4 regions of the Pseudomonas sp. PvP027 genome follow, and region 3 is predicted to be linked to each of the others. Evidence: predicted binding sites of a transcription regulator. Region 3 holds the regulator's gene; each other region holds the start of a gene.

Region 1 (8,007 bases), 3.4 Mb from region 3:
AGAATCGAGCGAATACTTGCATCCCCCAGGGTCGCCCAGACGCCGTCGCTGACCAGCAGCAGGCGCTCGCCCTCACACAGCTCGCCGTCCAGGTAATCCATGACCACGTACTGATCCAGACCCAGCGCACGCTTGAGCACATGCTGCATGTCGGGCTGTTCCCAGACGTGATCTTCACTGATGCGTTTGAGCGTCCCGCTCTGCCAGCGATAAGCCCGGCAGTCGCCGACATGGGCGAGAGTAAAGCGCCGACCGCGCAGTACCAGAGCGCTGAGGGTGGTCAGCAGACCGTTGGCCAGCAGCCAGCGATTCTGCGCCAGCAGCAGGCGATCCAGGGACTGCGTCACGCCCCAGGTTTCCGGCGTGGCGTAATAGTCGAGGGCCAGTGCCTGCAGGGTCGACTGCGCGGCCAGTGTGCCATCGGCGCACTGGCTGACGCCGTCGGCAAGGGCGAACAGATAGCCCTTGCTGGCGGCCAGCGCCGGGACTGGAGTGACCAGGCGCACGGCGTCCTGATTCTCCGCTCGCGGTCCGCTGGCGCTGAACTGCGCAAACTGCAGTTGCAGGGTCATCGGCGCTTCAGACCCGAGCCGCCGTGACTGCAGCCGAACCCCAGGTGGTTCTCCAACGACGCTTGACGTTCAGCAGGCCGAACCAGGCCAGTACCGCCAGGCCTGCGAACAGCCACAGGCCCAACTGGTAGTCGCCGGTGTTCTGTTTGATGGTGCCCAGGCCCGCCGCCAGCAGGAAGCCACCGATGCCACCCGCCATGCCGATCAAGCCGGTCATGACTCCGATTTCCTTGCGGAAACGCTGCGGTACCAGCTGGAACACCGCGCCGTTGCCAGCACCCAGGCCCAGCATGGCGGCTACGAACAGCGCCAAAGCCGCCCACGAGCTCGGCAGGTTAAAGCCCACGGCGGCAATGCCGATGGTGGCAACCGCATACATCACGGTCAGCGTGCGAATCCCGCCGAAACGGTCGGCCAGCGCGCCACCCAGCGGGCGCATCAGGCTGCCGCCGAATACGCAGGCAGCGGTGTAGTAACCGGCAGTGATCGGGCTCAAGCCATACTGGTCGTTGAAATAGCCGGGCAGGGCGCTGGCCAGGCCGATGAAACCACCGAACGTCACGCTGTAGAAAAACATGAACCACCAGCTGTCACGATCACCCAGCGCCTTGAGGTAGTCCGCCACGGATTTGGGTTTGCTGCGTTGCGGGGCGTTGCGTGCCATCAGGGTGAAGGCGATCAGGGTCAGAATCAGCGGGATCAGCGCCAGGCCGAAGACGTTGCCCCAGCCGAAGCTGGCGGCCAGTACCGGCGCGATCAGTGCCGCCAGTACAGTGCCCGAATTGCCCGCGCCGGCGATGCCCATGGCCTTGCCCTGATGCTGGGCTGGATACCATTGTGACGCCAAGGGCAGCGCGACAGCGAACGAAGCACCGGCCATACCGAGGAACAGGCCCAGCACCAGCACCTGGCCGTAGGTGTGAATACCCAATTGCCACGCAGCCAGCAGCGCGCCGATGACGATCACCTGGCCGATGATCCCGGCTGTCTTGGGCGACAGTTGGTCGGCCAGCAGTCCCATGAAAAACCGCAGCACCGCACCGGCCAGAATCGGCGTGGCGACCATCAGGCCACGTTGCTGGGTGGTCAGGTGCAGGTCAGTGGCAATCTGCACCGCCAGCGGGCCAAGCAGGTACCAGACCATGAAGCTCAGGTCGAAATAGAGAAAGGCCGCGAACAGGGTCGGTTTGTGGCCTGCCTTCCAGAAGCTTGTATCCATGTGAACACCTCATCTCATCTGTTGGTTAGTCAGTCGGGCCATGACCGCGACACGGGTTGTTCAGACGCTGTGGTGGAGGGTTCCGAATGACGGCGACTCCACCGGCCCCTGCGCCGGGGCCAAAACGCAAAAACGTCGCCTCTCTGTCCATGGGTGCGGAAAGAGATGAGCGACGTCTTTGTCGTAAAAGGTGATAGCCGCCGTTGGCTACCGGTGCGATTGCTTTAGCAATAGATGGGCCAAGGGCGGTGCAAGCGTGTCAGCCTTACGTCGCAGGCAGGTTGTATGGCTTTCAGGATCTGCGAGCAGACTGATGTATGACCTCGAACCGGGCGTGGGTCGGCAGGCGCGCTGCAAAAAAGGGCGTGGCGGCGAAAAGCCAGATAACGGCTTGCACAGTCCGTATCAGTCAACAGAAACAGGCAGTTAACAGGATTCAAGAATATTTTATTAAAGTTCAAACTATTTAATATTATTTAATGTGCCATCAGTTTTACGTGTAAGTACTGTCATTGTGATGCTGTTTCGATACGCAGCTATGATGACCTTAATGTATATAAGTTAATACGCAGCTCGCAGAGTTGTACGATAACAATGCTGCAAATATTTAATTTACTTTGCGTGGTATGTCTGAGAGCATCGCTTCTGTCGCAACCTGTGACGCTTATTCAAAAGAAGTGATTTCACTTTTCAATCCGGTAATCTGTAGTTGCAGTTTGCCAGTCAATTTCGATAAATGCTTACTTTGAAAGAAGTCATCGGCTACTCGCTCTTTTATCGGCTTCCGGTTGTCCTCGACACCTGAATGCCCGACACACTCTGCACCTCGGCATTGCACGCATGCCTGCCGTGTTGCCTTCCTATCCGCGCTGCTTGTACAGGCGCCTGCAAAGGACATCATCATCATGAGTAACATCAATTACGCACCTACCATCTGGTCCCGTGCCGATGCGTTGAAGGTCAATGAAAATGACCCGACCACCACGCAACCGTTGGTAAAACCGGACTTCCCGGTCATGAGTGATAAGGTCTTCATCTGGGACACCATGCCGTTGCGCGAGCTTGACGGCACGGTGGTTTCAGTCAACGGCTGGTCGGTCATTGTCACGCTGACCGCCGATCGCCACCCCGACGACCCGCAGTATCTCGGCGCCAACGGCCGCTACGACATCAAGCGCGACTGGGAAGATCGTCACGGGCGGGCGCGCATGTGCTACTGGTATTCGCGGACCGGCAAGAACTGGATCTTCGGTGGCCGGGTCATGGCCGAAGGCGTGTCGCCCACCACCCGCGAGTGGGCGGGCACACCGGTACTGTTGAATGACAAGGGTGATATTGATCTTTACTACACCTGCGTGACACCGGGGGCGACAATTGCCAAAGTCCGCGGTCGTATTGTAACGTCCGATCAGGGCGTGGAGTTGAAAGACTTTACCCAGGTCAAAAAACTGTTCGAGGCCGACGGCACTTATTATCAAACCGAAGCGCAGAACTCGACGTGGAACTTCCGCGACCCCAGTCCGTTTATTGATCCCAATGATGGCAAGTTGTATATGGTCTTTGAAGGTAATGTCGCCGGAGAGCGCGGTACGCATTCAGTGGGCGCTGCGGAACTTGGCCCGGTGCCACCCGGCCATGAAGAAGTGGGCGGTGCGCGTTTTCAAGTGGGCTGTATCGGTCTGGCGGTTGCCAAAGATCTCAGCGGTGAAGAGTGGGAAATATTGCCGCCACTGGTGACAGCGGTGGGTGTCAATGATCAGACCGAACGTCCGCATTATGTCTTTCAGGACGGCAAGTATTATTTGTTCACCATCAGCCACAAGTTTACATATGCCGACGGTGTGACCGGGCCGGATGGCGTTTACGGTTTTGTGGGCGAGCATTTGTTCGGGCCTTACCGGCCGATGAACGCATCCGGACTGGTGCTGGGCAATCCGCCTGCACAGCCTTTCCAGACGTACTCTCACTGCGTGATGCCGAACGGCCTGGTGACTTCGTTCATCGACAGCGTGCCCACCAGCGGCGATGACTACCGTATCGGCGGCACCGAGGCGCCGACGGTGAGAATCCTGTTGGAGGGCGACCGCTCGTTCGTGCAGGAAGAGTATGACTACGGCTACGTGCCGGCGATGAAGGATGTGCAACTGAGCTGACTGGCTGCGCCCCTGTAACCCCTGAGGAACGCCTGTGCAGGCAGGCGTTCTTCGTGGCTTCAGCCCAGCAGTTCGCTCATGGCGATAATCTGCTCGGCCACCTGAATCAGCTTCTGCTGGCGACTCATTGCCTGACGTCGCATCAGCGTATAAGCGTCCTCTTCGTTGCAATCCTTCATCTTCATCAGCAGCCCCTTGGCCAGTTCGATGCGCTTGCGCTCGGCCAGTTGCTGGTCGCGGGCATGCAATTGCGCGCGCAGCGCCTGATCGCTTTCAAAGCGGGCCATTGCCACATCCAGAATCGGTTGCAGCCGTTGCGCCTGAATCCCCTCGACGATATAAGCGCTGACCCCGGACTTGATGGCCTGGCGCATCACGCCTGGATCGTGCTCGTCGGTGAACATCACGATGGGCCGTGGCTGGTCGCGGCTGACCAGCACCACTTGCTCCATCACATCGCGACCTGGCGATTCGGTGTCGATCAGGATGACGTCTGGGCGCACAGCTTCAACGCGTGCGGGCAGGTCGATGATCAGTCCGGATTCGTCGATCACTTCGAAACCGGCTTCTATCAAGGCCGACCTGAGGCGCCCGACCTTTTTGGCAGTGTCATTGATAAGCAGGATACGCAGCATGGTTACGTTCTCCGTCAACGACTGGCCACAGCGGGCACGTCGTCGGCCAGCGAGTGGAGCCTGAAGCTACGCGCGTAGCCTGCCGGATCGCTGCCGTCCCAGACCCTGCCATCGATCAGCTGGCTGCTGCGCAAGGTTGCGGCGGGTACGTCGATGCCCAGCGCACTGGCTGCCTGACGGTACAGGTCGAGTTGCTGGACGCGACTGGCCACCGCCAGGTAATCCGGGTCTTCGCGCAACAGGCCCCAGCGTCGGAACTGGGTCATGAACCACATGCCGTCGGACAGCCAGGGGTAGTTGACCTGTCCCTGAGCATGGAAGCTGACGGCGTTAGGGTCTTGCCAGCGATTGCCGAGACCGTCGCTGTACTGGCCGAGCAAACGCGGCTCGATGCAGTCCACCGAGGTGTCCAGGTAATCGGCACCGCTGAGCAGTTGCGCGGTGCTGCGCCGGTTATCGTCGTTTTCCTCGATGAAGCGGCTGGCTTCCAGTACGGCCATGATCAGCGCTCTGGCAGTGTTGGGGTTCTGCTCGACAAACTCACGGGTGCAACCGAGCACCTTGCCCGGGTGATCCGGCCAGATCGACTGGCTGGTCGCCATGGTGAAGCCCAGTTGCTGCTGTACGGCGCTGGCGCCCCAGGGTTCGCCGGCGCAGAAACCGTCGATGCGACCGGCCTGCAGGTGTTGCGCCATTTGCGTGGGTGGCACCACGACACTGGTCACATCATCGAGCGGATGAATGCCTTGGCTGGCCAGCCAGTAGTAGAGCCACATGGCATGGTTGCCGGTGGGGAATGTCTGCGCGAAGGTCAGCCTTGAGCCGCTTTGGTGCGCGCGTTTGTCCAGTGCTTCAGGAGTGATCACGCCTGCCTGCTGCAACTCGCGGGACAGGTTGATGCACTGGCCGTTCTGGTTGAGCCCCATGAGGATGGCCATGTCGGTCGCCGGGCCACCGCTGATGCCCAGTTCCACGGCATATATCAGGCCGTACAGGCTGTGTGCCGCCTGCAACTGCCCGCTGACCAGTCTGTCGCGCAGCCCGGCCCAGGAGGTCTGACGCTCCAGGTTCAGGCTCAGGCCGTAAGGCTGGGCGAAGCCCTGGGTGGCCGCGACCACCAGCGGAGCGCAGTCGGTCAATGCCATGAAGCCCACGTCCAGGCTGTTCATTTCCGGGGCGTCGCTACCGGCCACCCAGTCCAGCGCATTACCGGTTCGTTCTTTCATCGCGCGTGCTTCATCAAAGGTCCGTCCAGAAAAAAGGCGTCGTCCGACCCATTGCCAATGCAAGTGTCGAAGCGACGCCGTTGTCCATGCACCGCTCCGCCGTTGGAGTGAGTGCCGATAGCGGTTTCAAGCAAGGCATATGCCATCGCGGGGGGAGGGCGAGCAACAAGTTTGTCGCGCGCCTCGCCTGACAGGCCCGCACACGTCTATAATCGCCACCCTGAATTCAGCTGCTCACGAGCCCATCCCGCCATGTATAACCTGGCCCGCCAGTTACTGTTCAAACTTTCCCCGGAAACCTCTCATGACCTGTCGCTGGACCTGATCGGTGCAGGCGGACGGCTGGGCCTCAATGGCCTGCTGAGCAAGTCCCCGGCGAAGTTGCCGGTCAGCGTGATGGGCCTCGAGTTTCCCAACCCTGTAGGGCTGGCAGCGGGTCTCGACAAGAATGGCGCGGCCATCGATGGCTTCGCGCAACTGGGCTTCGGTTTCGTCGAGATCGGCACGGTGACGCCACGTCCGCAGCCGGGCAATCCCAAGCCGCGTATTTTCCGCCTGCCCAACGCCGAGGCGATCATCAATCGCATGGGCTTCAACAATCTGGGTGTCGACAACCTGGTGTCCCGTGTCGAAGCAGCAAAGTATCGCGGCGTTCTGGGTATCAATATCGGCAAGAACGTCGACACGCCGGTCGAGCGCGCGGTAGACGATTACCTGATCTGTCTGGACAAGGTCTATGCCCATGCCAGCTACGTCACGGTCAATGTCAGTTCGCCCAACACGCCGGGGCTGCGCAGCCTGCAGTTCGGCGATTCGCTCAAGCAACTGCTCCAGGCGCTGAGCCTGCGCCAGCAGGAGCTGACGCAACGGCATGGCAGGCGTGTGCCGCTGGCGATCAAGATTGCCCCGGACATGACCGACGAAGAAACCGTGCTGGTGGCCGCAGCCCTGATCGAATCCGGTATGGACGCAGTCATCGCCACCAACACCACGCTCGGCCGCCAGGGTGTCGAAGGTTTGCCGCACGGTGACGAGGCGGGTGGCTTGTCCGGCGCGCCGGTTCGGGAAAAAAGCACGCACATCGTCAAGGTGCTGGCCGGTGAGCTCGCGGGCCGTCTGCCGATCATCGCCGCCGGAGGGATCACCGAAGGCCGGCATGCCGCCGAGAAAATCGCTGCGGGTGCCAGTCTGGTGCAGATATATTCGGGTTTCATTTACAAGGGCCCTGCGCTGATTCGCGAGTCGGTGGATGCCATTGCGGCGATGCCTCGCGTCGCACACTGAACCCGGGGGTAAAAAAAGGGGCTCTCCGAGAGAGCCCCTGGGCGTTGGCCCGCCGCCCGGGTCGGGCGTGCATGGTGCAGGTGTGAATCAGTCAATCATGTGTGTGGCCCGACAGAGGCCTGAATGTCTTTGATTTGAATCGCCTCATCCGACCGCGTGAAGTTCGTTGAGTCTGTGGATGCCCGCAGTGCCGGTCATACCGTCCCAGTTGTCGCCGCGTCCTTCGCGCCAGCCATTGATCCATGCCTGGCGTACTGACGGTAGAGTAAAAGGGCAAAGCTCACGGGATTTGCCATGAACGCCGTATTGATAACCGCGTAAAAATGCTCTTTCCAACGGATCACGCTTAAGTCTTCTCATAGGGTAATGCCCTCGTCTGTTGACTGTAATATCCCTGAGACCCCGTGTTGAGGTCGGGCAGAATCTTCTGCCGTTGGGGCCCGCTGCCGGCGTCGCGGGCCTTGATGCCATCACCATTGCGGCGATGACCTGAGACGATTTCTAACCAAAGCGAAGGGCGGTGTGAATGATCGTTTTGTCATAAGCACGTCACATTCAGGTCTGTCGAGCAATAAGCGGTGACCTGTTTCAACCATGATATTTTCTGCAGGCCCTTGAACATGAGGGTTTGCGAGCCAATTGAGATCGCTTATCAGGCTCATATACTGGCTCAATGCCTTGGCTGCTTAAGCGACGAAGGGTCACAGTAAGGCTGCAAAAATGTGACTTTTCAAAACAAGACTTTTGATTGCGCGTCTTTATTGCCGACATCGCTTTGCCTGATATCTGTTCTAATACGCGCCAAAACTGCCGCAATGACATGACAGGATCATGCGGTGGACCGGCACACATCACGTGCCACGCAGGCGTTCTCGATGAAAGACGCCTGTTCAAATCTGGCAGGGCAATGCGTTGCCC
Region 2 (8,007 bases), 700 kb from region 3:
CTTGAGGACGGCTCAGCCTTCGTCAGCCTCGTCGTCATCCCCGCCATCGATCTTCATGCCCAGTTCCTTGATCTTGCGGGTCAGGGTGTTGCGGCCCCAGCCCAGCAGCACCGCGGCATCGCGGCGGCGGCCAGCGGTGTGCTTGAGGGCGGTTTCGATCATGATCCGCTCGAAGGTCGGCACGGCGCTGTCCAGCAGGCTGGACTGACCGCGAGACAATGCCTGGTCGGCCCACTGGCGCAGCGCCTGTTCCCAGTTGGTGACCGGCGCGGCGTCCTGCGGCAGGCTCAGCAGTTCCGGTGGCAGATCGCTGATGTGCACTTCACGACCCGACGCCATGACCGTGATCCAGCGGCAGGTGTTTTCCAGCTGACGAACGTTGCCAGGCCACGGCAGATGCTTGAGGTACTCCTCGGTCTCGGCCTTGAGCAACTTGGGCTCGACCGCCAGTTCCTGAGCCGCGCGGCTGAGGAAGTGCTTGGCCAGGGTCGGGATGTCTTCGCGACGGTCCGACATGCGTGGAATGTGGATACGGATCACGTTCAGGCGGTGGAACAAGTCCTCGCGGAACTTGCCGGCCTGCACCAGGGTTTCCAGATTCTGGTGGGTGGCGGCAATGATGCGCACATCGACCTTGACCGGCGTGTGACCGCCGACCCGGTAGAACTCGCCGTCCGCCAGTACACGCAACAGGCGGGTCTGGGTGTCGGCGGGCATGTCACCGATTTCATCGAGAAACAGCGTGCCGCCGTCGGCCTGTTCGAAGCGCCCGCGGCGCAGGTTGGCCGCACCGGTGAACGCACCTTTTTCATGTCCGAACAGCTCGGACTCCATCAGGTCCTTGGGGATCGCCGCCATGTTCAGTGCAATGAACGGCGAGGCCGAACGCGGGCTGTGGCGATGCAATGCGTGAGCGACCAATTCCTTGCCGGTACCCGACTCACCGTTGATCAACACCGTGATGTTGGAGTGACTCAGACGGCCGATGGCGCGAAACACTTCCTGCATCGCTGGCGCTTCGCCAATGATTTCAGGGGTGCGGGTCAGCGTCGGTGCAACGTCCAGGCCCTGTTGTTCCTGAGCGTGCTGATTGGCGCGCTTGACCAGCGAGACGGCTTCATCGACGTCGAACGGCTTGGGCAGGTACTCGAACGCGCCGCCCTGATAAGACGCCACGGCGCTGTCCAGGTCCGAGTGGGCGGTCATGATGATCACCGGCAGACGTGGATGCTGCTCGCGAATCCGCGCCAGTAGGTCCAGGCCACTGGCACCCGGCATGCGGATGTCGGAAATGATCACGTCCGGTTGCTGACGGGCCAGACGGCTCATCACCCCGTCGGCGCTGTCGAAGCTCTGCGTGGTCATGCCTTCCTGTTGCAAGGCCTTTTCCAGTACCCAGCGGATAGAACGATCGTCGTCTACGATCCAGACAGTTTCACTACGGCTCATGTCGAAGCTGCTCCTTGTTCCAGCGGCAGGAAGATCGAGAATGTGGTGTGGCCGGGATGGCTGTCACACTCGATCAGACCCTGGTGCTGGCTGATGATGTTCTGGGTAATGGCAAGACCTAATCCCGTACCGTCCGGGCGGCCACTGACCATGGGGTAGAAAATGGTTTCCTGAAGTTCGGCCGGAATACCGGGGCCGTTGTCGATGATTTCGATCTTGCTCACCAAGCGATGGCGAACGTGGCCGATGGTGAACTGGCGCATGGCGCGGGTGCGAAGGGTGATCCGGCCAAGGCGCAATTCGTTCTGGCCGCTGATGGCCTGCATGGCGTTGCGCACGATATTGAGCACGGCCTGGATCATTTGCTCGCGGTCGATCAACACGTCGGGAATGCTTGGGTCGTAGTCGCGCACCAAGGTGATGCAGCCCTGGCTTTCGGCCTCGACCAGGCTGCACACGCGCTCCAGCACTTCGTGCACATTGGTCATCGCCAGCGATGGCAGCTTGTTGGAGCCGAGCATGCGGTCGACCAGATTACGCAGGCGGTCGGCCTCTTCGATAATGACGTTGGTGTAGTCTTTGAGGCTTTCTTCAGGCAGCTCGCGGGCCAGCAGCTGTGCGGCCCCGCGAATGCCGCCTAGTGGGTTCTTGATTTCGTGAGCCAGACCACGCACCAGCATCTTGGTGGTTTCCTGCTTGGAGAGCTGGGCCTCTTCCTTGGTGATGCGCAACAGCCGGTCACGCGGGTGTACTTCAAGCAGCAGCAGGGTATCGCCCTTGCTGAGGATAGGCGTCACCGCATAGTCGACAGTCAGGGTCTGACCGGTCAGTGCAGTGAGCATCGCTTCGCGCTTGGTGAAAGGATGAGCCTGTTCGACTGCCTGACGCAGCGAACTCAATGCTTCGGCCGACTCGGTGAACAGCTCGCTGATGAATTGCCCATGGCTGCGCTGCCCGCTGATGGCCAGCAGCATTTCCGCTGCCGGGTTCATGTACTCAAGTCGCAGGTCAGCGTTGAGCAGAATGGTGGCAGTGGTCAGGTTATCCAGTAACAGTCTGTGCAGCGCGTCGCTGATAGTCATGAATCGTGTTGACCTCTTTTGGCACATTGCAGTTGCGCAATGCTGGTGCTGGTTGGTCTGCACCAGCAGGAGCAAGGCCACCAATACGGTGCTGTGTCAGTGAAGTTGCAAAAAACAAACCAAGGCTCCGAAAAGAAGCGCTTTATCTGCAAAATCGGGACGTTTTTGTAAAGAGTGCCCGCATACGGCGCTACCCGGCCAGGCTTCCTGAACCAGATTGGGCTGTATTGTTGCGCAGGCAGAGATTGAGTGCACCAAAAAGGTGCTGGCGCTTTGGCGAGATCAGAAGAAGGGCAGGATGCTGCTTTTTGGCTCAGGCTTGTCCTTGAGCGGACACTCCGGACGCACGCCATAGTCATCATCCTTGCACGGATGAGTCGCGCGCTTTTGCGCCAGGGAAATACGCTGCACGTGCAGCGGCTGGTTCGGTGTTTTTTCCAGAACACGGCCGAGCTCGTCGAAAATCTCTACCGACAGTTGATGCGTGCCGCGATCCACGTTGCTCAGCGGGAACACCGGGCTGCGGCCGGCCTGGCCGACGGCAACACCGTCCAGCAGCAGCCGGTAGCTGTGCCCCGCCTGTAATAACGGTTCGCTGGTGACGGTAACGATCAGGTCGCCACTGGGATTGACCAGGGTAGCGTCCGGTTCCGGCACCAGGATTCTCAGCAACTGGTAATGAAACATCGGTTGTACTGCTGGTTTGGCAGGGTGGGTCTTCAAGGTCCGGGTCGGTGGTGTGCCGGTCATGTTGTTGCTGGGCGCAATGTCGACGCGGGTGGCGTTCTTGCGCGGCTGGTCGGTAAACACCCGATTACCCTGCGCGTCGATATAGGTGTAGACGTCGGCCACTGCGGGCAGCGTCGAGAGCAGCAACAGGCAGGTCAGCAGGCGGCGCATCGTGTGTCTGCTCATGGCTTGCCGAGGTGTACGCGCTGAACGGTCAGGGTGATGGTTTCACTCTGCTGAATGATCCGCTCGCCGTCTTTCACGACTACCGCGAAACTGTGCTCGCCGCGATCTATGTTGACCACCTGAAAGCGTGGCAGGTTGGAGGGCTGTCCGTACAGGTTGCCGTCCAGCAGCAGTTGCAGGCTGTGATTGGGTTGCAGGCGTGGCTGGATCTTCACACCGATGATGAACGTGCCATTGTTGGCGCGTAACGCTTCGTCAGCGGGCAAGTCGGTGATTGCCAGCACGTCATAGGCCGTCTGCGGCTGCGAGGGTGGTGCGACGGGGGCCGTTTGTTGCGGCTCGCGGTTGAGGGCTGGCCTGGAAGGCGTCTGCGTTTCGATGCTGTTGAGTGGCGGCAACTCGACCACTTCGGTCTTGGCCCCGTTGGGCGGCTGGTTGCTGAACGCGGTGTTCCCGTTCGCATCGGTGTACTTATAGATCTGCGCCAGCGCAGGCAGGCTGATCAACAGCAGCAGGCAAATCAGACTTTGACGCATGAGACTCTCGACAGCAGGGGCAAGATTGGCCGTCAGCATAGAACACATCGCCCTATGCTGCGCTATCCGCCTGATGTGTCAGAGTTTCGCAGGGCAAAGGTCGGCAGTGGCCAGTATCAGCGCCTGATCGTGAATCGGGTCGGTCTGATAACGCTTCAGCGCCGCATCCAGTTGCATCCGGCAGGTTTCCGCCTTGCGCAGTGGCTGGAAGTCCGCGTATGCCTGAAGCAATTGGGTTTGCAGGCGATCCAGCTTCGGGCGGATGTCATCGACCAGGCTGAGCCTGACCGTGTCGGGCGCCTTGCCTGCTGCGTGCCATTGGGCGAGCAGGGCGTTCTGCACCTGTTTATTGGCTTCGATCTGGGCGAGGAACAGGCGTTGAACGTCATCTGGGTTGAGCTTGAACTCGGCAGCACGGGCCTGGGCTGCGCTGATCACTTGCAGCTCGCGCGGCGGGTCCTCGACGGCCTTGCCGCTGTCCCACTTGCTCAGGGCAACCTGATCGGCGATGGTCAGGCGCTCGCTGATCGCTTGCAGCAGGGGTTCAAGTGCAGAAGGCTTTTGCTCGGCAGTGAAAGCGAAACAGGAAGACATGAACGTCATTGTCAGCAGGGAAGTGGCCAGAATAAGGCGCATGGCAGTTCCATCTCGGTTCGGTTGGGAGATGCAGATTTAACTCCAGGCGACCGGACAGAGCCAGTGTTGCGGGGTGAACAAAAGTTCACGCGGTAAAATCCGGGCAAAAAAAAGACCTCCCGAAGGAGGTCTCCTGTTACGCCATCAACGCTGGCGCAGCTGGATCAGCAGCTGTAGTACAGCTCGTATTCCAGTGGGTGTACGAAGGTGCGAACCTTGATTTCTTCTTCGCTTTTCAGCTCGATGTAGGCATCGATGAAGTCGTCGCTGAAGACGCCGCCCTTGGTCAGGAACGCGCGGCCCTTGTCCAGTTCTTCCAGGGCTTCTTTCAGGCTGCCGCAAACTTGTGGGATCTCTTTGGCCTCTTCAGGCGGCAGGTCATACAGGTTTTTGTCAGCTGCGTCGCCAGGGTGGATCTTGTTCTGGATTCCGTCCAGGCCAGCCATCAGCAGGGCAGCGAATGCCAGGTACGGGTTGGCCGCTGGATCCGGGAAGCGTGCTTCGATACGACGGCCGCGCGGGCTGTTGACGTACGGAATACGGATCGACGCGGAGCGGTTACGCGCCGAGTAGGCCAGCATCACCGGTGCTTCGAAACCTGGGACCAGACGCTTGTAGGAGTTGGTCGACGGGTTGGTGAAGCCGTTCAGGGCCTTGCCGTGCTTGATGATGCCGCCGATGAAGTACAGGGCGGTATCGGACAGACCGGCATAGCCTTCGCCTGCGAAGGTGTTCTTGCCATCCTTGGAGATGGACATGTGTACGTGCATACCCGAGCCGTTGTCACCGTACAGTGGCTTGGGCATGAAAGTAGCGGTACGGCCGTAAGCGTCGGCAACGTTGTGTACGCAGTACTTGAGGGTCTGAACTTCGTCAGCCTTCTTGACCAGCGTGTTGAATTTCACGCCGATTTCGTTCTGGCCGGCAGTCGCCACCTCGTGGTGGTGAACTTCCACGACCTGGCCCATTTCTTCCAGGGCGTTGCACATTGCGGTACGGATTTCGTGGTCGTGGTCGACTGGTGGCAGAGGGAAGTAGCCGCCTTTGACGCCCGGACGGTGGCCCTTGTTGCCGCCATCAACGTCGCCGTCGGTCATCCAGGAAGCCTGTTCGGAGAAGATCTTGAACATGGAACCGGAGATGTCGGACTTGAACTTCACTTCGTCGAAGATGAAGAACTCTGGCTCCGGACCTACGAATACGGTGTCGCCGATACCGGTCGACTTCAGGTATTCCTCGGCACGGTGGGCAATGGCGCGCGGGTCGCGGTCGTAGCCTTGCATGGTCGAAGGTTCGATGACGTCGCACACCAGAACCAGGGTCGGCTCTTCGGTGAACGGGTCGAGCAGAGCGGTTTCGTCATCCGGCAGGAGAATCATGTCGGACGCTTCGATGCCTTTCCAGCCAGCGATGGAGGAACCGTCGAACATTTTGCCGACTTCGAAGAAATCGTCTTCCAGTGCATCGCGCGCAGGCATGGTGACGTGCTGCTGCTTGCCCTTGGTGTCTGTGAAGCGCAGATCAATCCATTTAACGTCATGATCTTTGATGAGTTGAACCGACTTCGACATGGTGTCCTCCGGGTGGCTAGAGACCGACTTGATAGAGTTGTGGTCCCTTGGATTTGGGTGATGCCGGCGCAAATACTCTGCCAAGGCAACCTGCCTCACAAGGGAGCAATTTGCATGCCAGTGCCCCGTGTTGGGTTTTTTGCCTCAAACGCAGGTTTTCAGGGGGTGAAAACGCACCACACGTGAAAAACACGCACCTTTATGGCGCTGCAATTTGGTGCGCCGACTCTTTTTGGTGCGCCGATGATTGCGTGTACGATAACTGGTTAAACCTTGAGCAATTTCCGCTATAATCCGCGCCCCCCTTTTTTGGTCGGCACCTCACGCTCCGTTTCCATGAAACTAATCGTTAAAGTTTTCCCAGAAATCACCATCAAAAGCCCGCCGGTGCGCAAGAAGTTCATCCGGCAACTGGGCAAGAACATTCGTACCGTGCTCCGTGAACTGGACGCGGACATTGTCGTGGGTGGCGTATGGGACAACCTTGAGGTCGAAACCCGCCTTACCGACCCCAAAGTGCTGCAGGGCATCCGCGAGCGGCTGAGCTGCATGCCGGGCATTGCCAATTTTCTGCAGGTCGCCGAGTACCCGCTGGGCGATCTGGACGACGTGGTTGCCAAGTGCAAACTGCACTACGCCGACCTGTTGCCAGGCAAGATGTTTTCAGTGCGCTGCAAGCGCGCCGGCCGACACGACTTCAGCTCCATGGACGTCGAGAAATACGTCGGCAGCAAGTTGCGCATGCAGTGCGGCGCGGCCGGAATCGAGCTGAAAAAGCCCGATCTGGTCGTTCGTATGGAAATTCGCGACCAACGGTTGTTTGTCGTTCACGATCAGCATCAGGGCATGGGCGGTTACCCGCTGGGCGCGCTGGAGCAGACCCTGGTATTGATGTCCGGCGGGTTCGATTCGACCGTTGCGGCCTACCAGATCATGCGCCGCGGCCTGATGGCGCACTTCTGCTTCTTCAATCTGGGCGGACGGGCCCATGAACTGGGCGTGATGGAAGTCGCGCACTTCATCTGGAAGAAGTACGGAAGTTCACAGCGCGTGCTGTTTGTCAGCGTACCGTTCGAGGAAGTTCTCGGAGAAATTCTGCAGAAAGTCGATAACAGTCATATGGGTGTAGTTTTGAAGCGTATGATGTTACGCGCTGCATCCGCCGTGGCTGATCGTCTTGAAATCGATGTGCTGGTCACCGGCGAAGCGATTTCCCAGGTTGCCAGCCAGACGCTGCCCAACCTGTCGCTGATTGACGCGGCAACCGACAAGCTGGTCCTGCGGCCACTGGTTGCCACCCACAAGCAGGACATCGTGGACCTGGCGACTGAAATCGGCACCGCTGATTTTGCCCGGCACATGCCTGAGTATTGCGGGGTGATTTCGGTCAACCCCAAGACCAACGCCAAGCGGAATCGCGTTGAGTACGAAGAAAAACAGTTCGACATGGCGATTCTCGAGCAGGCGCTCGAACGCGCGAAGCTGGTTTCGATCGATCGGGTCATCGACGATCTGAGCCGCAATGTCGATATAGAAGAAGTCAGCCAGGCGCTGGCCGGTCAGGTGATTCTCGACATCCGTCACCCGGATGCCCAGGAAGACCAGCCGCTGCAAGTCCCTGGCGTGGAGATACAGACGTTGCCGTTCTACGCATTGAACAGCCGTTTCAAGGCACTGGATGACACGCGCCAGTACCTGCTGTATTGCGACAAAGGCGTCATGAGTCGCCTGCATGCCCACCATTTGCTCAGTGAGGGACATGCCAATGTGCGCGTATATCGACCGAGCTAAGTGCCCGGGGCTGTTTGCCTGTGGCTT
Region 3 (8,007 bases):
TGCCTTACGCATACGATGCCCTTGAACCGCATATCGATGCGCAAACCATGGAAATCCACTACACCAAGCATCACCAGACCTACATCAACAACCTCAATGCAGCGGTCGAAGGCACGGAATTCGCGGACTGGTCTGTGGAGAAGCTGGTCGCCAGTGTCCAACAGTTGCCTGAAAACCTGCGCCCAGCGGTGATCAATCAGGGTGGTGGCCATGCCAATCACTCATTGTTCTGGGAAGTCATGGTGCCGGGCGGGGGAGGTTTGCCCAAGGGCGCTGTCGCTTCGGCGATTGAAGAACAACTGGGCGGCTATGAAGGCTTCAAGGAGGCATTCACCAAGGCCGCGTTGACCCGTTTCGGCAGTGGCTGGGCATGGCTGAGCGTTACGCCCGACAAGAAGCTGGTGGTGGAAAGCAGTGGTAATCAGGACAGCCCGTTGATGAACGGCAATACACCGATTCTGGGGCTGGACGTGTGGGAGCACGCTTACTACCTGCGTTATCAGAACCGTCGTCCCGAATACATTAACGCGTTCTATAACGTGATCAATTGGGATGAGGTGTCTCGCCGTTATCAGGCAGCCCTGGCCTGAGCCTGGCAACCGCATACAAGGCAGCCTATGCGCTCAGAACTCCTCGCGCTCAGCAATGTGCGGTTATTTCGTCTGGCAGTCGGGAGCCTGCTGTTGTTGGCGGGTATGGCGCTCCTGATTGCCCATGGGCTGAACTGGATGCGCGTGCAAGGCTGGTGGTGACGGATACCGCGTTTGTCCGAGGGCTTATTCGCCCTCGTCAAACCGGTTGTCGATCAGCTCGACCAGGCCATCGAGCGCTTCCTGTTCGAATTCGCCCTCGGTGTGCAGGTGGATCTCGGTGCCCTTGCCGGCAGCGAGCATCATCACAGCCATGATGCTTTTGCCGTCGACCATGCTCTCGGGCGTGCGGCCGACCCTGATCTTGCAGGGGAACTTGCCTGCGACGCCCACGAATTTGGCGGCAGCGCGGGCATGCAGGCCCAGTTTGTTGATGATGGTGATTTGACGAGCGGGCATCGCAGTGAAAATCCTTCAGCTGAGGTCGCGGTGGCGAACCTGAACGTTCTTGAGTGATTGTTGCAAGACCTGACCAAGCCGTTCGGTCAGGTAGACCGAACGGTGGTGTCCACCCGTGCAGCCGATGGCAATGGTAACGTAAGAACGGTTACTGGCTGCAAACCGGGGTAGCCATTTGTTCAGGTAAGCGAAGATGTCCTGAAACATTTCTTCGACATCAGGCTGCACCGACAGGTAGTCGATAACGGGTTGTTCGAGCCCAGAGTGGTCGCGCAGTTCCGGCTTCCAGTACGGATTGGGCAGGCAGCGCACATCGAATACCAGGTCTGCATCAATGGGCATGCCGCGCTTGAAACCAAACGACTCGATCAGAAACGCAGTGCCTGGCTCGGGCTTGTTCAGCAGACGAAGCTTGAGCGCGTCGCGCAACTGATAGAGGTTCAGGTGGGTGGTGTTGATCTTCAGGTCGGCCAGATCGATGATCGGGCCCAGCAATGTAGTCTCGTCGCGTATCGCCTCGGCCAGCGAGCGATCTGCCGTGCTCAAGGGGTGGCGACGTCGGGTTTCCGAGAAGCGTTTGAGCAGGGTGGCTTCGTCGGCATCCAGATACAGCACGTCGCACTGGATATTGCGTGAGCGCACTTCATCGAGCATCTGCGGAAAACGGGTCAGATGGCTTGGCAGGTTGCGGGCATCTATCGAAACCGCCAGCAAGGGTTCGGCGAGTTCGGTGTTGATCAGTGCGCGTTCGGCCAGTTCCGGCAGCAGACCGGCAGGAAGGTTGTCGACACAATAGAAGCCGTTGTCTTCCAGTACATCCAGCGCGGTGCTTTTGCCCGAACCGGAGCGGCCGCTGACGATGATCATGCGCATTGTCAAGGACCTTTTTGTGCGTCCAGCACCACGTTATACAGCGCTTCATCGCTTGCCGCGTTGCGCAGGCTCTTGCGCACGTCGGCCTTGTCGAGCATTCCGGCAATCTGGCTAAGCAGCTCCAGGTGATCGTCGGTCGCCTTCTGCGGGACCAGCAAGACAAACAGCAAGTCTACGGGCGCGCCGTCGATGGCGTCAAAATCTACCGGGGCATCAAGGTGAATCACGGCACTGACAGGCTCGCCACAGGAGGCCAGGCGGCAGTGAGGAATGGCGATGCCGTTGCCGAAACCGGTCGATCCCAGTTTTTCACGGGCAATCAGGCTTTCGAACACAGTGCCCGATTCCATTCCCGGCACTTCGCGGCCGATCAGGTTGGCAATCTGTTCAAGTACACGTTTCTTGCTGCCGCCCGGCATGTTCACGAGTGAACGGCCGGGGGTCAGGATATTTTCAAATCGGATCATTTAAATGGGCGTTAGCGAGCGGCCGCACCTTTGAGGATGCTTTGCTGCTTTTCCTTATGCTTGAGCAATTGTCTGTCTAGCTTGTCAGTGAGCAGGTCGATGGCAGCGTACATGTCATCATGTTCAGCATTGGCAACGACCTCTCCACCATGGATGTGCAACGTGGCTTCGATCTTCTGCTTGAGCTTTTCGACCGTCATCGTGACCTGCACGTTGGTAATCTTGTCAAAATGCCCCTCGAGCTTCTTGAGCTTGAGCTCAACGTATTCACGAAGGGGTTTGGTCACTTCCAGTTGGTGTCCACTGATGTTGACTTGCATACAGCTTTCTCCTTTGCCAGTGCATAAAGAGGCAGGCATGGCGCCTGCCACTGGAACGCTGTGGCTCGGCCTGCATCACATCAGTCGCTTACGCTCACTGGAAGGGGCGATCCCGAGAGACTCACGGTACTTGGCGACTGTGCGACGGGCTACTTGAATGCCTTGTGCCTCCAGTAAACCAGCGATCTTGCTATCACTCAACGGCTTTTTCTGATTTTCCGCCGCAACCAGTTTTTTGATGATTGCACGGATTGCCGTGGACGAGCATTCACCGCCCTCGGAGGTGCTCACATGGCTTGAGAAGAAGTATTTCAGCTCGTAAATGCCGCGTGGGGTGTGCATGAATTTCTGGGTGGTTACGCGCGAGATGGTCGACTCGTGCATGCCCACTGCCTCGGCAATGTCGTGCAGGACGAGCGGCTTCATGGCCTCGTCGCCGTACTCGAGAAAACCGCGCTGATGTTCGACGATTTGCGTGGCGACCTTCATCAGTGTTTCGTTGCGGCTTTGCAGGCTCTTGATGAACCAGCGCGCTTCCTGCAACTGATTGCGCATGAAGGTGTTGTCCGCGCTGGTGTCGGCGCGCCGCACGAAGCCCGCGTATTGCGGGTTGACGCGCAGGCGCGGTACTGATTCCTGATTGAGCTCGACCAGCCAGCGTTCGTTGTCCTTGCGCACGATCACGTCCGGAATGACGTATTCGGCTTCGGTGGATTCGATCTGCGAGCCTGGACGCGGGTTGAGGCTCTGGACCAGTTCGATGACCTGGCGCAGCTCGTCTTCCTTGAGCTTCATGCGTCGCATCAGCTGGCCGTAGTCGCGGCTTCCAAGCAGATCGATGTAGTCGCTGACCAGACGTTGTGCTTCTGTCAGCCAAGGCGTCTTCGCTGGCAGCTGGCGCAGTTGCAGCAGCAGGCATTCGCTCAGGTTGCGTGCGCCGATGCCGGCAGGTTCAAACTGCTGGATGCGGTGCAGTACGGCTTCGATCTCGTCGAGTTCGATGTCCAGTTCGGGGTCGAACGACTCGAGAATCTCCTCAAGCGTCTCGTCGAGGTAGCCCTGGTTGTTGATGCAGTCGATCAGCGTGACCGCCACCAGGCGGTCCTTGTCGGACATCGGCGCAACATTCAGTTGCCACAGCAGGTGACTTTGCAGGCTTTCGCCGGCAGAAGTGCGTGTGGTGAAGTCCCACTCGTCGTCATCATTGCTTGGCAGGCTGCTGGCGCTGGTCTGGTAGATGTCTTCCCATGCGGTATCGACGGGCAGCTCGTTGGGAATGCGTTCGTTCCATTCGCCTTCTTCAAGGTTGTCCACGGTAGGCGCGGATTCCTGATAGGTCGGTTCCTGAACGTCGGGGTTGGGCTTTTGTTCGATGTTGTCGGCAAGCGGGTCGGAGTTGTCGAAGTCGTCGCCTTCTTCCTGCCGCTCAAGCATAGGGTTTGACTCCAGCGCTTCCTGGATCTCCTGCTGGAGATCCAGAGTTGAAAGCTGAAGTAAGCGGATTGCCTGTTGCAGCTGCGGTGTCATCGTCAGCTGCTGGCCCATTCTCAAGACTAGCGATGGTTTCATGGCAGGGGCTAAACACCTTATTCGCCGGCGCGCATGCGCCATCTACTACAGGCGCCGTGGCGCCAACTTAAGCAAATTATATGCCTGAAACCTGTGCGTTTGCCTAGAGTGATATGACAAATAAAATGTTGTCAATACACTGCGTAGGCATCAATCGGCTGCGAAGCGCAAAGGGCAGTCGATTAAAGGCGGAACTCGTGGCCGAGATAGACTTCTTTCACCAACTGGTTCGCCAGAATGGTCTCTGAGTCGCCTTCCGCAATCAGCTGCCCATCGTTGACGATGTAGGCCGTCTCGCAGATATCCAGCGTTTCCCGGACGTTGTGGTCGGTGATCAGTACACCGATACCCTTGGCCTTGAGGTGGTGAATGATCTGCTTGATGTCACCTACCGAAATAGGGTCGACACCTGCGAACGGTTCATCCAGCAGGATGAATTTCGGCGCGGTGGCCAGGGCGCGAGCGATTTCCACGCGGCGACGTTCACCACCCGACAGGCTCATGCCCAGGTTGTCGCGGATGTGGGTGATGTGGAACTCCTGCAGGAGGCTTTCCAGCTCCTTGCGGCGTGCGCCGGCATCGAGCTCCTTGCGGGTCTCGAGAATCGCCATGATGTTGTCGGATACCGACAGCTTGCGGAAGATCGAGGCTTCCTGAGGCAGGTAGCCGATACCCGCACGGGCGCGACCGTGCATGGGTTGGTGGCTGACATCCAGATCGTCAATCAGCACGCGACCCTGATCGGCCTGGACCAGGCCGACGATCATGTAGAAGCAGGTGGTTTTGCCGGCGCCGTTCGGGCCCAGCAGGCCGACGATCTGGCCGCTGTCGATGGAGATGCTCACATCGCGCACGACCTGCCGGCTTTTGTAGCTTTTAGCCAGATGCTGGGCTTTGAGCGTCGCCATTTACTGGGCCTTCTGAGGTTGATCGGTTTTCTTTTTCGGCTGGATGACCATGTCGATACGCGGACGTGGTGTGGTCACCTTGGCACCGCCATTGGCACGACCGGCGCTGACGACCTGTCTGACCGTGTCGTAGACGATTTTCTCGCCTTCCGAGGTGTTGCCGTCATTGATGACCTTGGCCTTGTCGATCAGGACGATACGGTCCTGTCCGGCGTAATACTGGATGGTGACGGCATAGGCCTGCACGATCGGTTTGTCCACGGCAGGCTTCTGCTCGTAGTAGGCCAGATTGCCGACGGAGGTAAATACATCGACTTCGCCCTGGGCATTACGAGTAATCGTCACGGTGTTGCCCGTGATTTTCATCGAACCCTGAGTGATGATGACATTGCCCTTGTAAGTCGCCACGCCTTTCTTGTCATCGAGCTGAGCATCGTCAGACTGGATGTGGATAGGCTGATCTCGGTCGGTTGGCAGGGACCAGGCGCTCGCGCTTCCCAGTGCTGCGCCCAGGCCGAGCAATAAAGGAAGAGTTTTAACGAGCCTCATACTGTCCTCTTACGTTGGACAGCAGGTCCATCCTGCTGTCTTTCAAATACGCTTTCATTCCCTTGGCCGTGGTCACACCGCCCGCGCCGTCGATTCTAACGTCTTGGTCGGTCTGCGCATATTGCTTCTGAGGGAATACGGTCATGCGACTACTGGTGATAATAGTCGTACGTTGTTTTTCATCGGTACGTTCGACGCGAACCGAATCGATCAGCTCGACCTGGTCGCCGCCGGACGAAACCTCGCCTTTCTTGCTCTGCACGTGCCAGGGAAACTCGCCGCCGCGGTACATATGCAGGTCGGGCGTGGTCAACAGGGTCACGTCAGTGGCTTTCACATGCTCAACCTTGTCGGAGGTCATGTCGTACTGAAGTTTGCCGTCGGGCAGGTACTGAACGCTGTGGGCGTTGATTGCATAGTAGTCGATGACAGTGTCGTCGACCGTCGAGACCGGTTGATCCATAAAGCTTTCCGGGCTGATGTTCCAGTAGCCGACCGCTGCCAGCAGCAGCGCCAGTACCCCGAGAAGCAGGAACTTGCGAATTTTTTTAGTGAACATAATGGCTTCTATAAATAGGCGGAGTGAGCCGCTTCAAGGTTGCCTTGCGCACTCAGAATCAGTTCGCAGAATTCGCGCGCCGCGCCTTCGCCGCCTCGCGCCCTGGTTATCCCGTGTGCATGCTCGCGTACAAAACCGGCCGCATTGGCCACTGCCATGCCCAGGCCGACGCGTCTGATGACGGGCAAGTCTGGCAGATCATCACCCAGATAAGCGACCTGTTCGTAACTCAGATTGAGTTCTGCAAGCAACTTGTCCAGCACCACCAGCTTGTCTTCACGTCCCTGGAACAGGTGTTCAATGCCCAGGCTTTTCGCCCGGCGCTCGACTATCGCGGTCTTGCGGCCACTGATGATCGCCGTGGTGACGCCCGAAGCTATCAGCATTTTTATGCCTTGGCCGTCGAGGGTATTGAATGTCTTGATCTCGCTGCCATCTTCCATGAAGTAAAGGCGGCCATCGGTCAGCACGCCATCGACGTCGAAGACTGCCAGCTTGATGGCCTTGCCGCGTTGCATGAGATCCTGGTTCATTATTTCGTTTTCCATTACATGACGCCTGCGCGCAGGAGATCCTGCAGGTTGAATGCGCCAACCGGGCGGTCGTTCTGGTCTACGACAACAAGCGCACTGATTTTGTTGTCCTCCATGATTTTCAGCGCCTCGGCGGCGAGCATCTCGGCATTGGCGGTCTTGCCATGCAGCGTCATGACCTCGTCGATGATGGTCTGACGAATATCGACAGGGCGGTCCAGTGTCCGGCGCAAGTCACCGTCCGTGAAGATGCCGGCCAGTGTGCCGTCGGCTTCGACGATGGCGGTCATGCCCAAACCTTTACGAGTCATTTCAAGCAGGGCGTCGCGCAGCAGGGTGCCGCGTTGCACGCTGGGCAGTGATTCGCCGGAGTGCATGACATTCTCGACCTTGAGCAGCAGGCGGCGACCCAAGGCGCCACCCGGATGGGAGAATGCGAAATCTTCGGCGGTGAAACCGCGTGCGTCGAGCAGCGCCACGGCAAGGGCGTCGCCCATGACCAGTGCAGCGGTCGTCGATGATGTCGGTGCCAGGTTGAGCGGGCAGGCCTCATGCACCACATGGGCGTTGAGGTTGATGTCGGCAGCCTTGGCCAGAATGGACTCCGGGTCGCCGGTCAGGCTGATCATCTTTATGCCCAGGCGCTTGATCAGTGGCAGCAGGGTGACGATTTCGTTGGTGCTGCCGGAGTTCGACAGGGCCAGGATGATGTCATCACGGGTGATCATGCCCATGTCGCCGTGGCTGGCTTCGGCCGGATGCACGAAAAACGAGGTGGTGCCGGTGCTCGCCAGCGTGGCAGCGATCTTGTTGCCGATGTGTCCGGACTTGCCCATGCCGACCACAACCACACGCCCTTTGCTGGCGAGGATCATTTCGCACGCGCGCACGAAGTCGCCGTCAAGACGTTCAAGCAAGCCTTGTATGGCTTCTATCTCAAGGCGAATGGTGCGTTGCGCCGATTGGATCAGGTCACTGGATTGGTTCATGTCTGGAAAGGGTCAGCCTGCTGAAAGGCGGCGATTATAGCGGTAATGAACGATTCCCTCACGTCTGATCGTCGTTGTGTTGTTTTTAAACGAATTTCCTACGCACTTGCAGGTCTGTATTCAAGCCTGTGGCCATAACATTGTGGTGCAGAATAATTCAGCGAATACCTGAACCGCTTGGTTCTCTTCTT
Region 4 (8,007 bases), 790 kb from region 3:
GTTCCGACGGCTATATCCGCAAGATGCTGACCCAGGCACTGGGCGAGGACAAGGCCAACGGCCTGATCGACCGGATCCTGCTGGGTGGCAATACCAGCGGTCTGGACAGCCTCAAGTGGATGGAGCCACGTGCCGTTGCCGACGTGATCCGTTTCGAGCACCCGCAGATTCAGGCTATCGTGGTTGCCTATCTCGACGCCGACCAGGCGGGCGAAGTGCTTGGGCATTTCGACCACAAGGTCCGTCTGGATATCATCCTGCGCGTTTCTTCGCTCAACACCGTACAGCCAGCGGCTCTCAAGGAACTGAACCAGATTCTCGAGAAGCAGTTCTCCGGTAACGCCAACACGTCGCGTACCACACTGGGTGGTATCAAGCGTGCGGCCGATATCATGAACTTCCTCGATAGCTCCATCGAAGGCGCACTCATGGACTCGATTCGCGAGGTCGACGAAGACCTTTCGGTACAGATCGAAGACCTCATGTTCGTCTTCAACAATCTTTCCGACGTGGACGATCGCGGTATCCAGGCGCTGCTGCGCGAAGTATCCTCGGACGTGCTGGTACTCGCGCTCAAGGGCTCGGACGAAGCGATCAAGGAAAAAATCTTCAAGAACATGTCCAAGCGTGCCTCCGAGCTGCTGCGCGACGACCTGGAAGCAAAAGGTCCGGTACGTGTCAGCGATGTGGAAACCGCCCAGAAAGAAATCCTCACCATTGCGCGTCGTATGGCCGAGGCCGGCGAGATCGTACTCGGTGGCAAGGGTGGCGAGGAAATGATCTAAGGATTCAGCCGACTCATGTCCAGTTCCAATAAAGAATCGGCCAGCGACCTCATTCGCGCCAAGGACGCCGGGCTGCTCGACATCTGGTCGCTGCCCAGCTTCGATCCACATGTGGAGCCCGAACCTGAACCGGAGCCCGAGCTGGTCGACGAACCGGCCGAGATGGAAGAAGTGCCGCTGGAGGAAGTCCAGCCACTGACCCTGGAAGAGCTGGAAAGCATCCGCCAGGAAGCCTGGAACGAAGGCTTTGCCACGGGCGAAAAAGAAGGCTTTCACAGCACCCAGCTCAAGGTCCGACAAGAGGCTGAAGTCGTGCTTGCCGCGAAGGTCGCCAGCCTCGAGCAACTGATGGGGCACCTGCTGGAACCCATTGCCGAGCAGGACACCCAGATCGAAAAGGCTGTCATTCACCTGGTCGAGCACATCGCGCGCAAGGTGATTCAGCGCGAGCTGGTCACGGACTCGGCGCAGATTGCCAGCGTCCTGCGCGATGCACTCAAGCTATTGCCGATGGGCGCGCAGAATCTGCGAATCTTCATAAACCCTCAGGACTTCCTGCTGGTCAAGGCCATGCGTGAACGTCACGAAGAGTCGTGGAAAATCGTCGAAGACGAAGACCTGCTGCCGGGCGGTTGCCGGATCGAAACCGAGCATAGCCGTATCGACGCCAGCGTCGAGACACGCATCGCCCTGGCAATTTCCAAGATGCACGACCAGTTGCACGAACAGTTGACCCATCCTGCGGCGGCCGATCTGAGTGTTGATCTGGAGGCCTCGCCAGGTAAAGCGCCCGACGCTGACGATTCTGACGCGGACACGCTCGATGCGCCTTGATCGCACCAGTTTTGGCAAGCGCCTCGGTTCCTATGCCGAGTCGATCAGCCTGCCAGCCCAGCCCGTAGTGGAAGGCCGTCTGCTGCGCATGGTGGGTCTGACGCTTGAGGCCGAGGGCCTGCGCGCGGCAATGGGCAGCCGGTGTGTGGTCATCAATGACGACAGTCATCATCCGGTGGAAGTCGAAGCCGAAGTAATGGGGTTTTCGGGCGGCAAGGTGTTTCTGATGCCGGTCGGCAGCGTGGCCGGCATCGCACCTGGCGCGCGCGTCGTGCCGCTGGCCGATACCGGTCGCCTGCCGATGGGCATGAGCATGCTGGGCCGGGTGCTTGATGGTGCCGGGCGCCCGCTGGATGGTCGCTCGCCGATCAAGGCCGAGGACTGGGTGCCGATGGATGGCCCGACCATCAACCCGCTCAAGCGTGACCCCATCAGTCAGCCGCTGGATGTCGGCATTCGGTGCATCAACGGTTTGTTGACGGTGGGCCGCGGTCAGCGTCTCGGGCTGTTTGCCGGTACTGGTGTGGGTAAGAGTGTGCTGCTCGGCATGATGACGCGCTTCACCGAGGCGGACATCATCGTCGTCGGCCTGATCGGTGAGCGGGGCCGTGAGGTCAAGGAGTTCATCGAGCACATCCTCGGCGAGGAGGGCCTGAAGCGTTCCGTGGTCGTCGCGTCGCCAGCCGATGATGCGCCACTGATGCGTTTGCGTGCCGCGATGTATTGCACGCGAATCGCCGAATACTTTCGTGACAAGGGCAAGAATGTCCTGTTGCTGATGGACTCCCTGACACGTTTTGCTCAGGCTCAGCGTGAAATCGCGCTGGCCATTGGCGAGCCGCCAGCCACCAAGGGCTATCCGCCTTCGGTGTTCGCCCGTTTGCCCAAGCTGGTGGAGCGCGCCGGCAATGCCGAGGCAGGCGGTGGTTCGATCACCGCGTTTTACACGGTGCTGTCTGAGGGTGATGACCAGCAGGACCCGATTGCCGACTCGGCGCGTGGTGTACTCGACGGTCACATCGTGCTGTCCCGGCGTCTGGCCGAAGAGGGGCATTACCCGGCCATTGATATTGAAGCGTCCATCAGCCGGGTCATGCCCGCAGTGGTCAGCCCCGAGCACATGGCGCGTGCGCAGCATTTCAAACAGTTGTGGTCGCGCTATCAGCAGACCCGCGATCTCATCAGTGTGGGTGCCTATGTAGCGGGCGGCGATCGCGAGACGGACATGGCCATTGCGCTGCATCCGGTACTGGTGCGCTACCAGCGTCAGGGCCTGCGTGACAATGAAAGCATGCAAGGTAGCAGCGAGGCGCTGGCGTCGATCTTTGCACCGGCTCCTGGCGGCTGATAAGCCATGGCCCAGAGTCGAGCGGCGCGTCTGGCGCCGGTGGTCGAGATGGCAGAAGCTGCCGAGCGAACGGCCGCCCAGCGTCTTGGGCACTTCCAGGGGCAGGTCAACCTTGCCAACAACAAGCTGCAGGAGCTTGACCAGTTTCGTCAGGATTATCAGCAGCAATGGTTGGAGCGCGGTAGCGCCGGGGTTTCCGGGCAATGGCTGCTGGGTTATCAACGCTTTCTCAGTCAGCTCGATGTTGCGGTTGCACAGCAATACAAAAGTCTCGAATGGCACAAGGCCAACCTGGATCGGGCGCGCAGCGCCTGGCAGGATTGCTACGCGCGGGTAGAGGGCTTGCGCAAGCTGGTGCAGCGGTACATGGACGAGGCGCGCAGGCTGGAGGACAAGCGCGAGCAGAAATTGCTCGACGAATTGTCGCAGCGCCTGCCTCGCCATGAACAATTCTGACGTTTGACTCAATCAGACCCGCAGTGATCTCTCTGGCTGGTCTACGCTATCAATGTCTCGGTGATGAAACACCTCGAGGTTCCCATGACTGTCACTTCCGAACGTTCTGCCGATGGCCAGACACTGACCCTTTATATCGAAGGGCGCTTCGATTTCAACTCCCACCAGGCATTTCGCACTGCCTATGAGGACTACCCGCAATCACTGAGCTACGTGGTCGACCTGCGCGGTACTCATTACCTGGACAGTTCTGCGCTGGGGATGCTGTTGCTGCTGCGCGATCACGCCGGAGGTGACAAGGCACTGGTGCGCCTGGTCAACTGCACGCCTGATGTGCTGAAGATTCTGGCCATTTCCAATTTCTCGAAGCTGTTCGAATTGAGCATACCCAGTGCAGCCAGCCCCGAAAAAACTGTGCATTCTCATCGCTGATGACAGCGCCAGCGACCGGCTGCTGCTTTCAACTATCGTCGCGCGCCAGGGGCACCGGGTCCTCTGCGCGGGCAATGGTGTGGAAGCGGTGGCCATTTTCACGGCTGAAAGCCCGCAGTTGATTCTGATGGACGCCATGATGCCGGTCATGGATGGCTTCGAGGCGGCGCGAAGGATCAAGGCGATGACCGGCGAATCGCTGGTGCCGATCATCTTCCTGACCTCGCTCACCGAAGGCGAAGCGCTTGCACGCTGCCTGGACGCCGGTGGCGACGATTTCATGTCCAAGCCTTACAACCCGCTGGTATTGGCCGCCAAGATCAATGCCATGAACCGTCTGCGGGTATTGCACGAAACCGTCCGCCAACAGCGTGACCAGATCGCCAGGCACCATGAGTACCTGCTCAATGAGCAGCGCGTCGCCAAGGCGGTGTTCGATCAGATCGCCCATGCGGGTTGCCTGGGGGCCAGCAATATCCGCTACCTGCAGTCCCCCTACGCGCTGTTCAACGGCGACCTGATGCTGGCCGCTTACACACCCGCCGGGCACATGCAGGTGCTGCTCGGGGATTTCACCGGACATGGCTTGCCGGCTGCCGTCGGCGCGATGCCGCTTGCAGAAGTGTTCTACGGCATGACAGCCAAGGGCTATGGCCTGGTTGAAATCCTCCGTGAAATGAACGCCAAGCTCAAACGCATCCTTCCGGTCGACATGTTTTGCTGTGCCACGCTGCTGTGTATCAATCTGCCGCAGCGGCAGGTCGAGGTCTGGAGTGGTGGCTTGCCGGACGGCTACCTGTTGCGCGGCGCGCAGGGCGAACATGTGCCGCTGACCTCGAATCATCTACCGTTGGGCGTATTGAGCGTCGATGCCTTCGATGCGCGCACCGACGTGTATCCGTTGGCACCGGGTGATCGCATATTTCTGTTGTCCGACGGCGTGCTCGACACCAGCAACAGCCAGGACGAGCTGTTCGGTGCGCAGCGTCTGCGACAGGTTCTGTCTGCCAATCGCGAGCCGCAGTTACTGATCGAAGAGATCCTCGAGGCACTCAACGAATTTGGCGGCAAGGCGCGTGACGATGTCAGCCTGCTGGAAGTCAGCGCTGTCGAGGCGCCGCTGGAGAGCCTGCCTGCCATGATGTATTCGGACAGCGGCGCATCCAGCCCGCTGGACTGGTCGGCCAGCTTCGAGTTTCGTGCCTCGACCCTCAAACGTTTCAACCCGCTGCCTTATGTACTGCAATTGCTGCTGGAGGTTCATGGTCTCCGTAATCAGGGCGCTGCGCTGCATATGGTGCTCGGCGAGCTGTACAGCAATGCGCTGGAGCATGGTGTATTAGGGTTGGATTCGACACTCAAGCACGATGCCGCAGGTTTCGGGCTTTATTATCAGCAGCGGGCAGAGCGTCTCGACAGCCTGCATTCTGGCTTCATCCGGGTGACCCTGCAGGTTGAAACGGTCGCGGAGGGCGGTCGGCTGACCCTCGGCGTCGAGGACAGCGGCCAGGGGTTTGATGTGGAAAAGGCCCGGATGCAGACGCCTGCCAGTAACGAACTGTATGGGCGCGGACTGAATCTGGTCTGTGAATTGAGCCGCAAGGCCAGGTGGTCCAGGGACGGCAGGACCGCCTGCGTGGAATTTTCCTGGGAGGGAGTGGCATAATCCCCGCCTGGAGTCTTGATCAAGGAGTGAACAAGTGTCGATTCATCTGGATTACAGCGTATTGAATGCTTTGCAGGAGGTCATGGAGGACGAATATCCGACCTTGCTGGATGTTTTTCTCAAGGATTCCGAGCAGCGTATCGCGCAGCTGCGTCTGGCTGTCGGGGCCTGCCATCCTGATTTTCAGGAGTTGAGCCTTACCGCTCACAGTTTCAAGGGCAGCAGCAGCAACATGGGCGCCTTGCAGCTTTCAGAGTTGTGTCGTCAGCTTGAAGAGCAGGCCCGGCAGCAGCAGTTCGCAGGTCTTGCAGAACTGATCGGCACGATCGACAGCGAATACATGACGATTCGCGGGCTGTTCAAGTCCGAGCTGCAGCTGTTCGTCAGCTGAGTCTTGAGAACCCCCTCTCTATTCCCTCTATGGGAACTCATTAAAAGATTGGCCCGCATATTGCTAACTATTTAAGTAAGGCGATAACCAGCAGCTCATGCGGAGACCGAAATGCCCCTTGCTACCAATGCGCTTCTTCAGGCCACAACTACTGTGACCGCCAGGTCCGGTGTGGCCAACAATGCGGTCAAGTCTGCTGACAGCAGCAAGGACGGGGCCTCCAGCTTTTCCAACGTCTATGCAAAGCAGGCGAAAGACACTGCCCCTGCGCGCGATGACGCACCAGTGAAGTCAGCTCGCGACAAGGCCGCGCCTGACAAGGACAAGGTTGCCGCCGGCAAGGACAAGTCTGCAAGCGATCAGGCAAATGCCGCCGACAAGTCGAGCGTTGCCGATAGCGGCAATGATTTGCCAGCCAAGTCGGCTGCTGCGGATGACGCGGCCCACTCTGATGCGAAGCAGGATGATGCACAGGCTTCTGCCGATCCGGCGCTGGCTGAGGGTCAGGCGATCGTCGATCCGGTCCTTGATCCGGCATTGCAGGCGATGGTCGCACAGGCTCCCGGAGCGCCTGTAGCCAAGGCGCCAAGTGTGCAAGTCATCACTGCGCCAGCGGTCTCGGCGGTCACTACCACTAAGGCCGCACCGTCAGTTGTGGCCGAAGAAGCGTTCAATCCCGACGCCGATCCGCTTGACGGTCTGGATGCCGTGCAGTTGGCGCTGGAAAACGCCACTGCCAAGACTCAACTGGCTGCGCAGAATGCCCAGGCTGCCAACAAGGCGACGCCGAGCAATGCCGAAGCTGACCCCACTCAGAATATCGTCAATAACCTGTCGGTCTTGAGCGAGCAGCTTCCGTCCGAAGGCAGCAGCACTGAAAGCAGCGACAAGTCATTCAGCGGTTTGATCGGTGAAGGGCTGAAGGATGTCAAAGGTGCCGCCGGTGACACTCGCGTCGACAACTTTGCCGATCGCCTCGCTGCGCTCAGTCAGGCCGCGCAACCTGCACGCGCAGCGGCCGCACCTGCCGCGCCCTTGATGAACCAGCCATTGGCCATGCATCAAAGTGGCTGGACCGAAGGCATCGTCGACCGCGTCATGTACCTGTCGAGCCAGAATCTCAAGACCGCCGATATCAAGCTGGAACCTGCCGAACTCGGTCGTCTGGATATCCGTATCAACATGGCGCCTGAGCAGCAAACCCAGGTGACATTCATGAGCGCACATATGGGCGTGCGCGACGCACTGGAAAGCCAGATGTCGAAGTTGCGTGAGTCGTTCGTGCAGCAGGGGCTTGGCAACGTCGACGTCAATGTCTCCGATCAGTCGCAACAGCAGGCCCAGCAACAGGCTCAGGAGCAGGCCAGTCGCGCCCAGCGCAGCGGTCGTGGCGGTGGCATGAGCTCCAGCGATTCCTCCGATGAAATCGCAGGCGTCGATGCGGCCATTCCGGTCAGCCAGCCAGCGGCACGTGTGATCGGCAGCAGTGAGATCGATTATTACGCGTGAGGCAAGCCTGTCCTGATCTGATTCTCGTGCCAACGCTCCGCGCAGGCATGGAGTTCCTGATGCTCTGCATCACAAATCGTCGATGCGAAACAATGTTATGCCTTACACGCAGTCGCTGCTAACGCAGTGCTTTTCGACCGCGGTGGTGCAGGCGACGCAGATTGCGACGTAAGTGACGGGGCGAAGGAGCCTGACTGAGTCGGGCCGGAAACGGAGCCAGGGGCTTTGGTCGCTTTGGTCGCATCAAAGTGACTCGCCGAGGGGCGAAAAGGTTACCTGAGCCGAACCCCAATCCACCTGACATCACAGAACCGCTGTGTGACGCGAAGCGTCACGAACTGCATTCCCACGCGGAGCGTGAGGAATGATAGCCATCAGCTACCGGACCGCGTCTTCAACGCCTGTACAATAATCACCATGCCTCTGCGCCCAGGCGCGTAACCAGTTGTGTCCAATACATCCCCGTCTCGTACAAATCTGGCATAACACTTGCTCTGCCTCTGTCACGTATTGAAGAACCTCTTGAATAGTGACGGATTATTGGCATGGCGCAGAGCGAAGAAGTTAAAGACCCCGCGACCACAGG

What was found. The regulator sigma-54, encoded in region 3, starts transcription at its own class of promoters, with help from an activator protein. The targets are predictions, from matches to a motif close to ANTGGCATNNANNTTGCTNT.
Region 1: the regulator sigma-54 is predicted to act here: its motif matches at 5,933-5,952, upstream of JOE33_RS03640 (CmpA/NrtA family ABC transporter substrate-binding protein).
Region 2: the regulator sigma-54 is predicted to act here: its motif matches at 6,292-6,311, upstream of glnA (glutamate--ammonia ligase).
Region 4: the regulator sigma-54 is predicted to act here: its motif matches at 5,960-5,979, upstream of JOE33_RS22445 (flagellar hook-length control protein FliK).

The regions. Positions count from the first base shown of each region.
Region 1 is NZ_JAFIBK010000001.1:924,204-932,210, reverse strand. Features, by position in the region: gene JOE33_RS03660 (bifunctional protein-serine/threonine kinase/phosphatase) at 1-572, opposite strand, end outside; gene JOE33_RS03655 (nitrate/nitrite transporter) at 580-1,791, opposite strand; gene JOE33_RS03650 (glycoside hydrolase family 68 protein) at 2,697-3,944, shown strand; gene JOE33_RS03645 (ANTAR domain-containing protein) at 4,004-4,579, opposite strand; gene JOE33_RS03640 (CmpA/NrtA family ABC transporter substrate-binding protein) at 4,594-5,805, opposite strand; gene JOE33_RS03635 (quinone-dependent dihydroorotate dehydrogenase) at 6,058-7,089, shown strand; gene JOE33_RS03630 (ribosome modulation factor) at 7,234-7,449, opposite strand.
Region 2 is NZ_JAFIBK010000001.1:3,660,833-3,668,839, forward strand. Features, by position in the region: gene ntrC (nitrogen regulation protein NR(I)) at 13-1,449, opposite strand; gene glnL (nitrogen regulation protein NR(II)) at 1,446-2,531, opposite strand; gene JOE33_RS15620 (DUF4124 domain-containing protein) at 2,814-3,431, opposite strand; gene JOE33_RS15625 (DUF4124 domain-containing protein) at 3,443-3,982, opposite strand; gene JOE33_RS15630 (chorismate mutase) at 4,061-4,618, opposite strand; gene glnA (glutamate--ammonia ligase) at 4,783-6,189, opposite strand; gene thiI (tRNA uracil 4-sulfurtransferase ThiI) at 6,526-7,980, shown strand.
Region 3 is NZ_JAFIBK010000001.1:4,359,964-4,367,970, forward strand. Features, by position in the region: gene JOE33_RS18835 (superoxide dismutase) at 1-590, shown strand, start outside; gene JOE33_RS25885 (hypothetical protein) at 618-752, shown strand; gene JOE33_RS18840 (HPr family phosphocarrier protein) at 777-1,049, opposite strand; gene rapZ (RNase adapter RapZ) at 1,065-1,922, opposite strand; gene ptsN (PTS IIA-like nitrogen regulatory protein PtsN) at 1,925-2,389, opposite strand; gene raiA (ribosome-associated translation inhibitor RaiA) at 2,401-2,709, opposite strand; gene JOE33_RS18860 (RNA polymerase factor sigma-54) at 2,785-4,278, opposite strand; gene lptB (LPS export ABC transporter ATP-binding protein) at 4,461-5,186, opposite strand; gene lptA (lipopolysaccharide transport periplasmic protein LptA) at 5,187-5,735, opposite strand; gene lptC (LPS export ABC transporter periplasmic protein LptC) at 5,722-6,294, opposite strand; gene JOE33_RS18880 (HAD family hydrolase) at 6,303-6,842, opposite strand; gene JOE33_RS18885 (KpsF/GutQ family sugar-phosphate isomerase) at 6,842-7,816, opposite strand.
Region 4 is NZ_JAFIBK010000001.1:5,148,774-5,156,780, forward strand. Features, by position in the region: gene fliG (flagellar motor switch protein FliG) at 1-785, shown strand, start outside; gene fliH (flagellar assembly protein FliH) at 801-1,619, shown strand; gene fliI (flagellar protein export ATPase FliI) at 1,609-2,967, shown strand; gene fliJ (flagellar export protein FliJ) at 2,974-3,423, shown strand; gene JOE33_RS22430 (STAS domain-containing protein) at 3,508-3,855, shown strand; gene JOE33_RS22435 (fused response regulator/phosphatase) at 3,815-5,521, shown strand; gene JOE33_RS22440 (Hpt domain-containing protein) at 5,556-5,912, shown strand; gene JOE33_RS22445 (flagellar hook-length control protein FliK) at 6,024-7,421, shown strand; gene fliL (flagellar basal body-associated protein FliL) at 7,967-8,007, shown strand, end outside.